One region of the Streptomyces sp. SYP-A7185 genome, then DNA from elsewhere that is predicted to be linked to it. Evidence: predicted binding sites of a transcription regulator. Region 1 holds the regulator's gene; the other holds the start of a gene.

Region 1 (7,447 bases):
TCGTGCAGGTCCACGCGCTGGGTGAGGTCGCCGCCCGCCACCGCGTTCAGGACGCGCGTCGCGTTGGCCGCCGGGGCGACCAGCGAGTCGAGCAGGGAGTTCGCGTCCGCGACACGCGTGGCCCAGCTGCCCTGGCCCGGGCTCGCGGTAAAGCGCTCGTCGAGGTGGCCGTGGCGGATGATCTCCCGGCGCACGCGCGTGAGTTCGCTGTCGAAGTGGAGCGAGCGGTCGAGCATCTCGTTGAACACCGTGTGCAGCTCGGCCACCAGGCCGTCGCCACTCACCGTGACCTTGGTGAAGTCCCCGTCGCGGGCCGCCCGCATGGCGGCCAGGAGCACACGCAGGTCGCAGCTGGCCTGCGGGGCGGCTTCCGGGACCGCCACCGGGGTGTTTTCCGATGCCGCGTCCGGATCGTTCCCGGTGTGCGGCTGTGGTGGGGAAGCTGGTTTCGGTGCCGGAATCCGACCGTAACCGAGCGCGGGCATAGCACTGTTCTCACTCATAGCGGCCCACTTCAGTAACTCGGTGCTTATGGGCGTGGCCAGTCTGTCACTCTGTCCGTGTCGCCTGAGGCGTATTCGACCGAACTGCTCAGGAGCCGAAACGTGGGGTCCATTCCGATGCAACGGGAGACCACTTTCCGTGCGTCCGCACAGCCGGGGCATCAGCCCGGCCCACCTGCGGTGGTGTGCACGTCGCTGCCCGGGAACCCTTCGGCGCCCGCAGCTGCACGAAGGTTTGTGCGAGCCGCGCTCGCCGACTGGGCCGAGCTCTCCGTGCCCGCGGCCGCGGGCGTCACCGACCGCCTCGTGGACGACGCGGTCCTGCTGGTCAGCGAGCTCGTCACGAACGCCGTCGTGCACGCGGGCACGACGGTCGAGCTGGTGTGCCGGCTCGACGAGGCGGGCCTGGGGGAGAGCACCGACACCCTGGTCGTCGAGGTCTCCGACCACCACCCCGCCCGCTCCGTCCGCAGCGACCCCACACCCCAGCCGCCCGGCACCCCCGAGTACGGCCGCGGCCTCCAGCTCGTCGCCACCCTCTCCGACTCCTGGGGCATCACCTACCGCACCGGCACCAAGGCCGTCTGGGCCCGCCTCCCGGTCGGCGGCGTCCCGGCCGGCCAGGAGGCCGAGCCGCTCGCGAGCGAGCAGACCGCTCAGCGGGGGACGCGCTCCGCCGAGATCCTCGCGCCGCTGCCCCGACGGATCACGCACGACACCGAGTGGGTCAACCGCGGCGCGCTCACCTTCCTCGCCGAGGCGTCCGACCTGCTCGCCGGGCAGTTCGACGAGGACCTGGTGGCCGCGCTCGCCGGGCAGCTGCTCGTGCCGCGGCTCGCGGACTGGTGCGCGGTGTGGCTCGACGACGAGTCGGAGGCCGCCCCGCGCGGACCCGCGGGCGGGGGCCCTGGCTCCCGGCTCGCCCGCGTCTGGCACACCAGCGAGCAGCGGATAGAGGACCTGCGCCGGAGCCTGGAGAAGGACCCGCCCCAGCTGCCCGAGTCCGTCGGCTCCGGAGCCGTCCCCGTGGCCTGGCCCGGCGACGCCCTCGCGGAGGACGGCATGGGCACGGCCCTGGCGTACCGCCTCACGGCGGGCGGCCGGGCGCTGGGCACCCTCGTCATCGGGCGGGCCGGGATGATGCGCTTCGCCGACGAGGTCACCGGCCTCATCGAGGACTTCAGCCGCCGGGTCGCCCTGGCCATCAGCGCGGCCCGGCGCTATCAGCGGCAGGCCACCATCAGCCAGGTCCTCCAGCGCGGACTGCTGCCGAGCGCCGTCGCGGACATCCCCGGCGTGCACAGCGGCGTGGTCTACGAGCCCCGGGACAAGGGCGGACCCGGCGGCGACTTCTACGACGTGTTCCAGGCGGGCAAGGGCCGCTACTGCTTCGCGCTCGGCGACGTCCAGGGCAAGGGCGTCGAGGCGGCCGTCGTGATCGGCCTCGCCCGCCCCTGGCTGCGCCTGCTCGCCCGCGAGGGGTACGAGGTCGCGGAGGTCCTCGACCGCCTCAACCAGCTCCTCCTGGACGACGCGACGGAAGCGGCGGACGCCGCGGCGGCAGTGGTCGCGGTGGCCGGCGGCCAGAGCGTGCCGCCGGACGGCGCCACCTCCCGCTTCCTGTCCCTCCTCTACGGCGAGCTGGTCCCCATGGACGACGGCAGCGTCCGCTGCACGGTGGCCAGCGCCGGGCATCCGCTGCCGCTGCTCCTCTCCCCGGACGGCGGCGTCCGTCCCGCCGCCTCGCCCCAGCTGCTGCTCGGGGTCATCGACGAAGCGACGTACACGAGCGAGACCTTCGAGCTGCGGACGGGGGACACGCTGCTCTGCGTCACGGACGGGGTGACCGAGCGCCGGTCCGGACAGCTCATGTTCGACGACGGCGACGGCCTGTCGAAGGCGCTCGCGAGCTGCGCGGGCCTGGACGCGGCGCTCGTCGCGGAGCGGATCAAGCGGATGGTCCACGAGTTCTCGGAGCGGCCGCCGGACGACGACCTGGCGGTGCTCGTGCTCCAGGCGCAGTAGCCGCCCCCGTGCGCGGCGCGGGGTTCCTCCGCGGTGCGGGACAATCGAAGGCATGCCTTCCGCACTGCCCGACGGTGAACCCATGCCCGAGGACGGATCCCTGCCCGCGTCCGCCCTCGCCGGCGCGCGGACTCGTCCGCTCGGCTTCTATCTGCACGTCCCGTACTGCGCCACGCGCTGCGGGTACTGCGACTTCAACACCTACACCGCGACCGAGCTGCGCGGCTCCGGCGGCGTGCTCGCCTCCCGCGACAACTACGCGGACACCCTGATCGACGAGGTGCGGCTCGCGCGCAAGACCCTGGGCGACGACCCGCGCCCGGTGCGGACCGTCTTCGTCGGGGGCGGTACGCCGACGCTGCTCGCCGCGGCCGACCTCGTCCGCATGCTGGGGGCCGTCCGGGAGGAGTTCGGGCTCGCGGACGACGCGGAGATCACCACCGAGGCGAACCCCGAGTCCGTCGACCCCGCCTACCTGAGCGAGCTGCGGGCCGGTGGCTTCAACCGCGTCTCCTTCGGCATGCAGAGCGCCAAGCAGCACGTCCTGAAGGTGCTCGACCGCACGCACACCCCCGGGCGGCCCGAGGCGTGCGTGGCGGAGGCGCGGGCCGCGGGCTTCGACCACGTCAACCTGGACCTCATCTACGGCACTCCCGGCGAGAGCGACGAGGACTGGCGGGCCACGCTGGACGCGGCCATCGGCGCCGGGCCCGACCACGTCAGCGCGTACGCCCTGATCGTCGAGGAGGGCACGCAGCTCGCGCGGCGGATCCGGCGCGGCGAGGTGCCGATGACCGACGACGACGTGCACGCGGACCGGTACCTGATCGCCGACGAGGTGCTCGGGGACGCGGGATTCTCCTGGTACGAGGTGTCGAACTGGGCCACGTCCGACGCGGGGCGGTGCCTGCACAACGAGCTGTACTGGCGCGGGGCCGACTGGTGGGGGGCCGGGCCGGGGGCCCACAGCCACGTGGGGGGCGTGCGGTGGTGGAACGTCAAGCATCCCGGGGCGTACGCGGGGGCCCTTGCCGCCGGGCGGTCGCCCGGGGCCGGGCGGGAGATCCTCGCCGACGAGGACCGGCGGGTGGAGCGGATCCTGCTGGAGCTGCGCCTGCTGGAGGGGTGCCCGCTGTCGCTGCTCAAACCCGCCGGGCTCGAGGCCGCCCGCCGCGCCCTGGCGGACGGCCTCCTCCAGGCGGAGCCCTACGCGGAGGGGCGCGCGGTCCTCACGCTCCGGGGCCGGCTGCTGGCGGACGCGGTGGTGCGGGACCTGGTGGACTGAGGCCGGGGCGTCCCCGCGGGGGCGGCTAGTCCTCCGTGCCCGTGACGAAGTCGATCAGTTCCTCCACGCGGCCCAGGAGCGCCGGTTCCAGATCGCGGTAGCTGCGGACCGAGCCCAGGATCCGCTGCCAGGCGGCGCCCGTGTTCGGGGGCCAGCCCAGGGCTTCGCAGACGCCCGTCTTCCAGTCCTGGCCCCGCGGCACCCGCGGCCACGCGTCGATCCCCACCGAGGACGGCTTCACCGCCTCCCACACGTCGATGTAGGGGTGCCCCACCACCAGCGCCGAGTCCGAACTCACCTGCGCCGCGATCCTCGACTCCTTGGAGCCGGGCACCAGGTGGTCCACCAGGACGCCCAGCCGCGCGTCCGGACCGGGGGAGAACTCCTTGACGATGGCCGGGAGGTCGTCGATGCCCTCCAGGTACTCGACGACGACGCCCTCGATCCGCAGGTCGTCGCCCCACACCCGCTCGACGAGCTCCGCGTCGTGCCGGCCCTCGACGTAGATCCGCCCCGCGCGGGCGACCCGGGCCCGCGCGCCCGGTACGGCCACCGAGCCCGAAGCGGTGCGCGTGGGACGTACGGGCGACGAGGAAGCCGACGGGCGGACCAGGGTCACCGTCCGGCCCTCCAGGGCGAAGCCCCCCGGCGTCATCGGGAAGACGCGGTGCTTGCCGAAGCGGTCCTCCAGGGTCACCGTCGGGCCCTCGGCCGTCTTCTCGCAGCGGATCACCGCCCCGCAGAAACCCGTGCCCAGCTCCTCCACCACGAGGTCCGCCTCCGCGGCGACCTCCGGCACGGGCTTCGGCTTCTTCCAGGGCGGGGTCAGGTCCGCAGAGTACTGGCGCATTTTCCCGACGATAGGAAGAAGTGGGGGGAGGTCCGCTACGACACGCCGAAGCGGGCCGCCAGTGTGGCCCGTTGCGCACGGACAAATGCCGCATCGACCACCGCGCCGTGCCCCGGCACGTACAGCGCGTCCTCGCCGCCCAGGTCCAGGAGCCGGTCCAGCGCGGCCGGCCACCGCTTCGGGACCGCGTCCGGGCCCGCCTGCGGTTCGCCCGACTCCTCGACCAGGTCGCCGCAGAAGACGATCTCCGGCGATTCCGCCGTGCCGGGGACCAGGACCGCCAGGTCGTGGCCCGAGTGCCCCGGGCCGACGTTGGCGAGCAGGACCTGCACGCCGCCGCCCAGGTCGAGCGTCCACTCCCCGCACACCGCGTGGTGCGGCCGGACGAGCAGGTCGGCGGCCTCCGCCGCGGCGTCCCGGGCGACCCCGTGCCGCACGGCGTCCTCGCGCAGCTCCTCGCGGCCCTGCGCGAGCAGCGCGTCGAGGCCGACCGCCCCGTACACCTCCACGCCCGCGAACGCGGCGGCGCCCAGGACGTGGTCGAAGTGCGGATGGGTCAGGGCGAGGTGGGTGACCCGGCGGCCTCCGCCGAGGATCCCGCGGGCCTGGGTGCGCAGCTCGGCCCCTTCGCGCAGGGTCGCCCCCGCCTCGATCATCAGCGCCGATCCGCCGCCGACGACCAGTCCCGCCGTACAGTCCCAGACCGGGAGGCGCCGCCGCCCGACGTGCGGTGCGAGCCGCTCCCAGCCTGCCTCGTCCCAAGCCAGCGCCACATTCATGTCTCGACGCTAGCCCCGTGCGGACGGCTTGGCAGCCGCCGCCTCACCGGCCGGACCGACTTGGGGGGTCCGGCCCTTGCCGGGGTCGTACCTCGCGGCCGTACACTGGGCGCGGTGCGGACTGGCACTCACCTGCGGGGAGTGCCAGGCAGGGCCGCGGGGCAGACAGGTCTCAGGGTGAAAAGGTGGAGGTGTTGCGCGGATGCTCAGTGAACGCAGGCTCGAAGTGCTGCGTGCCATCGTCCACGACTACGTCGGCACCGAGGAGCCCGTCGGCTCCAAGGCGCTCACCGAGCGCCACAGCCTCGGCGTCTCCCCGGCGACGGTCCGCAACGACATGGCGGCACTCGAGGAGGAAGGGTTCATCGCCCAGCCCCACACGAGTGCGGGCCGCATCCCGACCGACAAGGGGTACCGCCTCTTCGTCGACCGGCTCGCGGGCGTCAAGCCGATGGCGGCCCCCGAGCGCAGGGCCATCCAGAACTTCCTCGACGGCGCCGTCGACCTCGACGACGTCGTGGCGCGCACGGTGCGGCTGCTCGCGCAGCTGACCCGGCAGGTCGCGGTCGTGCAGTATCCGTCCCTCACGCGGTCGACGGTGCGGCACGTGGAACTGCTCTCGCTGGCTCCGGCCCGGCTGATGCTCGTGCTGATCACGGACACGGGCCGGGTCGAGCAGCGCATGATCGACTGTCCGGCGCCGTTCGGCGAGACCTCGCTCGCGGATCTGCGGGCGCGGCTGAACAGCCGGGTCGCGGGCCGCCGCTTCGCGGACGTGCCGCAGCTGGTGCAGGACATGACGGAGTCCTTCGACGCGGAGGACCGGGGCACGGTGGCGACGGTGCTCTCCACCCTCCTGGAAACCCTCGTCGAGGAGACGGAAGAGCGGCTGATGATCGGCGGAACGGCCAATCTCACCCGCTTCGGACATGACTTTCCCCTCACCATCAGGCCCGTCCTGGAGGCTCTTGAGGAGCAGGTCGTCCTGCTCAAGTTGCTCGGCGAGGCCACGGATTCGGGCATGACCGTACGGATCGGTCACGAGAACGCCCATGAGGGACTCAGCTCTACGTCCGTGGTCTCCGTCGGCTACGGTTCGGGCAGCGAGGCAGTAGCCAAACTCGGCGTGGTCGGCCCGACCCGCATGGACTATCCGGGAACGATGGGAGCAGTACGCGCAGTGGCACGTTACGTCGGACAGATCCTGGCGGAGTCGTAAGTGGCCACGGACTACTACGCCGTACTAGGCGTGCGCCGCGACGCTTCCCAGGACGAGATCAAGAAGGCCTTCCGGAGGCTTGCGCGAGAGCTTCACCCGGACGTCAATCCGGATCCGAAGACTCAGGAGCGCTTCAAGGAGATCAACGCCGCGTACGAGGTGTTGTCGGACCCGCAGAAGAAGCAGGTCTACGACCTCGGCGGTGACCCGCTGTCCCAGGCGGGCGGCGGCGGTGCGGGCGGTTTCGGGGCCGGTGGCTTCGGCAACTTCTCGGACATCATGGACGCGTTCTTCGGCACGGCGTCGCAGCGTGGCCCCCGGTCGCGCACGCGCCGCGGCCAGGACGCCATGATCCGGCTCGAGATCGACCTGGACGAGGCGGCCTTCGGGACCACCAAGGACATCCAGGTCGACACGGCCGTCGTCTGTACGACCTGCAGCGGTGAAGGTGCCGCCCCGGGGACGTCCGCTCAAACGTGTGACATGTGCCGCGGTCGCGGTGAGGTGTCGCAGGTGACGCGGTCCTTCCTCGGCCAGGTCATGACGTCCCGGCCGTGCCCGCAGTGCCAGGGCTTCGGCACGGTCGTGCCCACCCCCTGCCCCGAGTGCGCCGGCGACGGCCGCATCCGGTCGCGGCGGACGCTCACCGTGAAGATCCCCGCCGGTGTCGACAACGGCACGCGGATCCAGCTCGCGGGCGAGGGCGAGGTCGGCCCCGGCGGCGGCCCCGCCGGCGACCTGTACGTGGAGATCCACGAGCTGCCGCACGCCGTGTTCCAGCGGCGC
Region 2 (7,447 bases), 1.0 Mb from region 1:
GTATCCCGATCACTTCGCGGAGGCGGCGGAGGCGGAGGCGGTGGCGTCTGCCGTCCGGGAGTACGCGCCGCAGTTGGTGCCAGGGCTGCTCCAGACCAAGGAGTACGCACGGGCGGTGTTCTGCGACGGCCGACCCACTGCGACGGATGCCGAGATCGACGAGCTAGTAGCGGCTCGCCTGGATCAGACTCGTCTACTTGACGACCCAACAACGCCCCTGTTGTGGACGATCCTTGACGAGGCGGTTCTGCGCCGAAGGGTAGGTGGGCCGAGCGTGATGGCGGAGGTGCTGCGGCACATCGAGGCATTCGCACGCAGGCGCCGAGCCATTGTGCAGGTGCTGACGTTCGCGGCGGGCGGGCATATGGCGATGGGCGGCTCCCTCAAGCTGATGACCTGCGAGGACGCACCCCCACTCGCCTACCTGGAGAGCTTCGGGACAGGGCGGCTCGAAGACGATCCGGCCACTGTCGCGCAGTACGAACTGGCTTACGACTTGCTCGCGGCCAGCGCCCTTTCGCCCCGTGATTCTCTGGCCTTGATTGCATCAGTGGCAGAGGATTACCTACATGAAGAGCAACGGCCTTGAGTACGACTTGAGCAACGCCTCGTGGCACAAGTCCAGCTATAGCGATGCGAGCGGCGGCAACTGCCTGGAGATGGCCCGCTGGCGCAAGTCGACGCACAGCGGCGGGGACGGCGGCAACTGCCTCGAAGTCTCCGACGGGCACCCCCACGTCGTCCCCGTCCGGGACTCCAAGAATCCCACCGGCCCGAAGCTCGTGTTCCGGGCCACGGCCTGGTCCGCGTTCGTGGCGGAGTTGAAGGAGAACTGACCCCGGGGCTCAAGCCACGAGCAGCGAGCCCTCTTAGCGAGGAACGGGAGGCGGGTCTCAACCCGCCCTCCCTCCCTTGGAGTTGGCACAGTCGATCACTTTCGGAGTCCGACTTGCCACGCAGGGTGACGAAGCTCTAGCGTGCCCGAATAACGAACAACCCCCGCCCGGTGCTGCGAACACCTGCGGGGGTTTAACCATCAAGATCGAAAGCAACTCGACCTCATGGCTGACGCCCAGCTTAGTGCCGCCCCCCGCCCTGCGCACGCAGACCTCCACCCCTTCGCCAATCCGGGTTACGGCAAGCGCGCCGCACCCCACCAATTGCGCCGCACGGCAGGTGACTTCACGCACCTCCCGCCCCGGGAGGGAGCCATCGCCGGGTACCTCGACCGGCTCCCGGACGGCGCGGACATCTCCGTAAAGACGCTGGCCAAGCACCTGCCGTACGGGCAGTGCGCCCTGCGGACGGCCCTCAACAGGCTCCAGGCGGCGGGGCACTTGAGGCGGGGCAAGGAACGCCTGCTCGGGACGGGCAGTGCCCGATGGATCACCCGAACGTGGTTCTCGCGGACCGCGAGGGACGACGCGTGGTGGGCACGGTTCACGCGTGGCGACATGGCGGAGCCGGAGCCGGACAGACCCCACCACCCCACCCGCAGCAGGGCGTTCATCCTGCTGGCGGCGCTCGGCCGCGAGACCCCCGCCCTGTCCCTCTCGTACGCGGACTGCGTGGCCCTGGAGCCGCAGGTGACCGAGTGGTTCGCGCGGGGGGCAACGGAGCCGGACGTACTGCGTGCTCTGACGGCGGGGCTGCCGAGCCCGGTCCACAGCCCCGCGGCCCTCGTCCGCAGCCGCCTCACGAGCAAGCTCCCGCCGGAGCCGCCGCCCCGGCCGGTACTGCGCGTACTGGAGTGCGGAAGATGCGGCACCCCCGGCCGCCCCGAGGCGCTGCCGGGCGGTGTCTGCGGCCCGTGCCGGGGCGGGCCGGGACACGCGCCCCGGGCGGGGGCGGCGTTCCTGTCCCCCGAGGCCGTCCGCGCCCACGCGGCGGCGGCCAGGGCCGCCACACGTGAGGAGACCCGCGCGACCGTGCGGCTCCAGCCCCGCCACGGGTCGCCTTCGGGACATACTTCCCCGGCCCCGGCCACCGGAGGATGACCGAGTCGAGCATCACCGCGGCACATGCGTAACGACGGCGCTCGCCCTCGCCCCGGCCACGGGCGCGGGGCTGCGTACGGCACACGTGAAAGCGGCCAACGTGCCGCTGTCCGAAAGGCTCCCGCCGACCCGCCGGATCGGGACGGCCACCTTCCGGCGGCCAACACGCCTACCGAGGATGGCTCGTGCCGTCATCGAAGCCGCACCACCGGAGGGGACCCTTCATGACCGAGTACAACGACTTCAACGACACCGGCCAGCCGGTCGAACCGCAGATCTCCGAGGCCTTCGGAGCCGCGGCCAACATCACGCTGGCGCCCGGACCGAGGGAAGTCTTCGAGGCCGCGCCCGCCCCGGACCAGGAGTGGGCGTTACCGGGCGGCAAGGCCTGGGTGTACCTCGCGGACCCCCGGCAGGGCCTGACCAAGCCCGTGATCATCAGCGACGGCTTCAACACCGGGGCCAGTGATCTGGACTTTCTGTGGGAGGGCATGGAGCGCGGCGGGTACCCGTTCATCGGCGAGCTGCGGCGGCGGGGTTACGACGTCATCCTGCTGGGCTTCGACGAGCGCAGCGCGTCCATCCTGGACAACGCGAAGGCCGCGCGCTCGGCGATCCAGGAGGCGATCGCGCGGCGCACCGGCGACCACCCGCTGACCGTGGGCGGCTTCAGCATGGGCGGCATGGTCACGCGGTACGCGCTCGCCAAGATGGAGCACGAGAGCGTCGACCACCAGACCCAGCTGTACTTCTCGTACGACACCCCGCACCGGGGCGCCTGGATCCCGATCGCCCTCCAGTCGTTCGCGCACTACATCCGGCGGCTGAACGCGGCCTTCTCGAACCAGATGAACAGTCCGGCCTCGCGCCAGCTGCTGTGGCAGCACATCTCCGAGTGGGGCGACACCCCGGAGACGGACAAGGAGCGCGTGGAGTTCCTCGCGGAGCTGGAGCGGGTGGGCGGCTGGCCGAGCCGGCCGCGGAAGATCGGCGTGGCCAACGGCGTGCGCACCGGCGTGTCCAACGGCATCGCGCCGGGTGAGCAGGCGTTCCACGGCAAGGGCCTGGCGATCACGGGCACCCACCTCTACACGCAGCCCGAGGGCGAGGAGAAGCTGGTCGCCCAGCTGCGCGTGGTGACCCTGCGCAGGCCGCAGATCCGCACGTCGGGCCTGCCCTCGATCGACGGGGCACCGGGCGGCTTCCTGGAGGGCTTCGGCATCCTCGCCGACGAGCTGAACAAGATCCCCGCGATCATCGGCCTGGGCTCGGAGGCGGACATCCGCGAACACTGCTTCGTGCCGTCCGTGAGCGCGATCGCCCTGCGCGACATCGACACCCACGAAAAGCTGCACGCCCCGTTCCCGGAACAGTCGCAGGACAGCGAACTGGACGAATACCTCTGCGCCACCCACAACGAGGCCCACACCCTGATCACGGAAGAACTCTGCACCTGGCTCCTGGACCGCCTGCCGTAACGGGCCCTTCCTGAGACGCCCGAGGGCGGCACCCCTTCGTGAGAAGGAGTGCCGCCCTCGGTTCGCGTGAAGCGACGTGAAGCGATGAACCGCTGATCCGCGAGGGATCAGAAGTCCATGTCACCGCCCGGCATGCCGCCGCCGGCCGGGGCAGCGCCCGCCTTCTCCGGCTTGTCGGCGATGACGGCCTCGGTGGTGAGGAACAGCGCGGCGATGGACGCGGCGTTCTGCAGGGCAGAGCGCGTGACCTTCGCCGGGTCGAGGATGCCCTCGGCGATCATGTCGACGTACTCACCGGTCGCGGCGTTCAGGCCGTGGCCGACGGTCAGGTTGCGCACCTTCTCGACGACGACACCGCCCTCAAGACCGGCGTTGACCGCGATCTGCTTCAGCGGGGCCTCGAGGGCCAGCTTCACGGCGGCGGCACCGGTGGCCTCGTCACCCTCGAGCTCAAGCTTCTCGAAGACGGCGGCGGCCTGGATGAGCGCCACGCCACCACCGGCGACGATGCCCTCTTCGACGGCGGCCTTCGCGTTGCGGACGGCGTCCTCGATGCGGTGCTTGCGCTCCTTGAGCTCGACCTCGGTCGCGGCACCGGCCTTGATGACGGCCACGCCGCCCGCGAGCTTCGCCAGGCGCTCCTGGAGCTTCTCGCGGTCGTAGTCGCTGTCCGAGTTCTCGATCTCGGCGCGGATCTGGTTGACGCGGCCCTGGACCTGGTCGCTCTCACCGGAGCCGTCGACGATGGTCGTCTCGTCCTTGGTGATGACGACCTTGCGGGCGCGGCCGAGCAGGTCGAGACCGGCGTTCTCCAGCTTGAGGCCGACCTCCTCGGAGATGACGGTGCCACCGGTGAGGATGGCGATGTCGCCGAGCATGGCCTTGCGGCGGTCACCGAAGCCCGGGGCCTTGACGGCGACGGACTTGAAGGTGCCACGGATCTTGTTGACGACCAGGGTCGACAGGGCCTCGCCCTCGACGTCCTCGGCGATGATCAGCAGCGGCTTGCCGGACTGCATGACCTTCTCGAGGAGCGGAAGGAGGTCCTTCACGTTCGAGATCTTCGAGTTGACGATCAGGATGTACGGGTCGTCGAGCGACGCCTCCATACGCTCCATGTCGGTGGCGAAGTACGCCGAGATGTAGCCCTTGTCGAAGCGCATGCCCTCGGTGAGCTCAAGCTCGAGACCGAAGGTCTGCGACTCCTCGACGGTGATGACGCCTTCCTTGCCGACCTTGTCCATCGCCTCGGCGATGAGCTCGCCGATCTGCGTGTCGGCGGCGGAGATGGAGGCGGTCGAAGCGATCTGCTCCTTGGTCTCCACGTCCTTGGCCTGCTCAAGGAGGGCGCCCGAGACGGCCTCGACGGCCTTCTCGATGCCACGCTTGAGGGCCATCGGGTTGGCACCGGCGGCTACGTTGCGAAGGCCCTCGCGGACCAGCGCCTGGGCCAGGACGGTCGCGGTCGTCGTGCCGTCACCGGCGACGTCGTCCGTCTTCTTCGCGACCTCCTTGACCAGCTCGGCGCCGATCTTCTCGTACGGGTCCTCGAGCTCGATCTCCTTGGCGATGGAGACACCGTCGTTGGTGATCGTGGGGGCGCCCCACTTCTTCTCGAGGACGACGTTGCGACCCTTGGGGCCCAGGGTCACCTTGACGGCGTCGGCGAGCTGGTTCATGCCGCGCTCGAGGCCGCGCCGTGCCTCCTCGTCGAACGCGATGATCTTGGCCATGTGAAGTGGTCCTCCCGGACAGGGGTGGCATGCATCCGGATCGCGTCAGCGCCCGCGACGGACGGCCTGCAAGCCTTGTGGTTCCTTGCCCCACCCGGCCTGCGGGCCTCACCGACCCGATCCAAGTTCTGTCACTCTCACTCGGAGAGTGCTAAGCCCAATGATTAGCACTCGACCCCTGCGAGTGCAAGCGCCTCTCACGGATCCCCGACGCACGAGGGGGCGCACGCACAGGGGCGCGCGGGAGGGGTTCCGGCAGGGACGCACGGGGAACGCACGGGGAACGCATCGAGGGGCCCGTACCCCTTGCCGGGATACGGGCCCCTCGTCACTCGCTAAGTCACTGGCCGATCGCGCCGAGATCAAACGGCGAGCTTGACCATGTCCGCCTGCGGACCCTTCTGGCCCTGCGAGATCTCGAACTCAACTCGCTGACCTTCTTCAAGGGTGCGGTAGCCGTCCATCTGGATCGCGCTGTAGTGGACGAATACATCCGCACCACCGTCGACCGCGATGAAGCCGTACCCCTTCTCCGCGTTGAACCACTTGACGGTGCCCTGAGCCATGCCTAACTCCCCTATTACTGGCCCTTGCACGGACCCGCACTTCGCGGACCCGGGTCAGACCTCACCCCCCCAATGGGTTGTGGAGGCGTGCGCCGGAACGCGTCGACCGCGGCTGAATGTATCTGTCCAACTGCCCTCTGCAACAGGTCAATCGGACGAGAATTCTGGGCACGCCTGATCGGAAATATGCGAAGAATTCGCCGGAGTTCAGGGCAAGTCGGGCCAGACAAATGCCACGGGAAGGGCAAATGGGCAGTGCACTTTGGCTACTTCTTGTCGCCCTCGGGGCGACTTCGTATATGCGCTCGGCACAAACGGGGAAGCTCGTTTCCCAACTGTACCGCGCTCAACCACATGGAATTGCCCCCTCCGCTTCTCTCGCGGAGGGGGCAATGTCCATTACACAGGGTATTTCTTTAAAGAATCAACCACCCGCGACGGCGGGGATGATCGAGATCCCGGCGCCGTCCGGCGTGGCCGTCTCCAGGCCCTGCTCGAAGCGGACGTCGTCGTCGTTCACGTAGACGTTCACGAAGCGCCGCAGCTTGCCCTGGTCGTCCAGGACACGGGCCGCGATACCGGCGTGCTTGGCCTCCAGGTCGGCGATGACCTCGGAGAGGGTCGCCCCCTCGGCGGCGACCTCGGACTGCCCGCCGGTGTAGGTGCGCAGGATGGTGGGGATTCGGACGTTGACGCTCATGGGGTTCACCTCTTGATGCGGGGAGGAAGCGCCCCTGCAAGGGGCGCGGGGAACTGCGCGACCAGCCACAACGGCCCGCAGGCAGCGAACAAGGTCAGTCGGCGAGCCCGGCGGCGCGGAACGCCTCAAGGCTGGGCCGAATGGTCGCGGTGGCCTGCGAAGTCTCAGCGACGGCGTCAAGCGTCTTGAGGCCGTCACCCGTGTTCAACACAACCGTGGTGAGCGTGGGGTCGATGAGCCCCGCCTCGATCAGCTTCTTCGTGACGCCGACCGTCACACCGCCGGCGGTCTCCGCGAAGATCCCCTCGGTCCGGGCGAGCAGCTTGATCGCGTCGACGACCTGCTCGTCGTTCACGTCCTCCACCGCACCGCCGGTGCGCCGCGCGATGTCGAGCACGTACGGCCCGTCGGCGGGGTTGCCGATGGCGAGCGACTTGGCGATGGTGTTCGGCTTCTGGGGACGCACGACGTCGTGTCCGGCCTTGAAGGCGGCGGACACCGGCGAGCAGCCCTCGGCCTGCGCACCGAAGATCTTGTAGGGCTTGTCCTCGACCAGACCGAGCTGGATGAGCTCCTTGAGGCCCTTGTCGATCTTCGTGAGCTGGGACCCCGACGCGATCGGGATGACCAGCTGGTCGGGAAGGACCCACCCCAGCTGCTCGCAGATCTCGTACGCGAGGGTCTTGGAGCCCTCGCCGTAGTACGGCCGCAGGTTCACGTTCACGAAGCCCCAGCCCTCGCCCAGCGGGTCGCCGATGAGCTCGGAGCAGAAGCGGTTCACGTCGTCGTAGTTGCCCTCGATGCCGACGAGCTCGCCGCCGTAGACCGCGGCCATGACGACCTTGCCCTGCTCCAGGTCGTGCGGGATGAACACGCAGGAGCGGAAGCCGGCGCGGGCCGCGGCGGCACCGACGGCGCCCGCGAGGTTGCCGGTGGAGGAGCAGGAGAGGGTGGTGAAGCCGAACGCGCGCGC

What was found. The regulator HrcA, encoded in region 1, represses chaperone genes, less so after heat shock. The targets are predictions, from matches to a motif close to TTNGCACTCNGNNNNNCNGAGTGCNAA.
Region 2: groL (chaperonin GroEL) is a predicted target of HrcA. The motif match lies at 5,337-5,363, and genes of this name have one in related genera.

The regions. Positions count from the first base shown of each region.
Region 1 is NZ_CP122310.1:3,547,198-3,554,644, reverse strand. Features, by position in the region: gene QBL25_RS15660 (HAMP domain-containing protein) at 1-323, opposite strand, end outside; gene QBL25_RS15655 (SpoIIE family protein phosphatase) at 621-2,528, shown strand; gene hemW (radical SAM family heme chaperone HemW) at 2,572-3,813, shown strand; gene QBL25_RS15645 (DUF3097 domain-containing protein) at 3,839-4,663, opposite strand; gene QBL25_RS15640 (MBL fold metallo-hydrolase) at 4,699-5,442, opposite strand; gene hrcA (heat-inducible transcriptional repressor HrcA) at 5,645-6,661, shown strand; gene dnaJ (molecular chaperone DnaJ) at 6,662-7,447, shown strand, end outside.
Region 2 is NZ_CP122310.1:4,545,466-4,552,912, forward strand. Features, by position in the region: gene QBL25_RS19780 (helix-turn-helix domain-containing protein) at 1-589, shown strand, start outside; gene QBL25_RS19785 (DUF397 domain-containing protein) at 570-836, shown strand; gene QBL25_RS19790 (hypothetical protein) at 1,062-1,997, shown strand; gene QBL25_RS19795 (esterase/lipase family protein) at 2,222-3,475, shown strand; gene groL (chaperonin GroEL) at 3,583-5,208, opposite strand; gene QBL25_RS19805 (cold-shock protein) at 5,571-5,774, opposite strand; gene QBL25_RS19810 (MoaD/ThiS family protein) at 6,199-6,474, opposite strand; gene thrC (threonine synthase) at 6,569-7,447, opposite strand, start outside.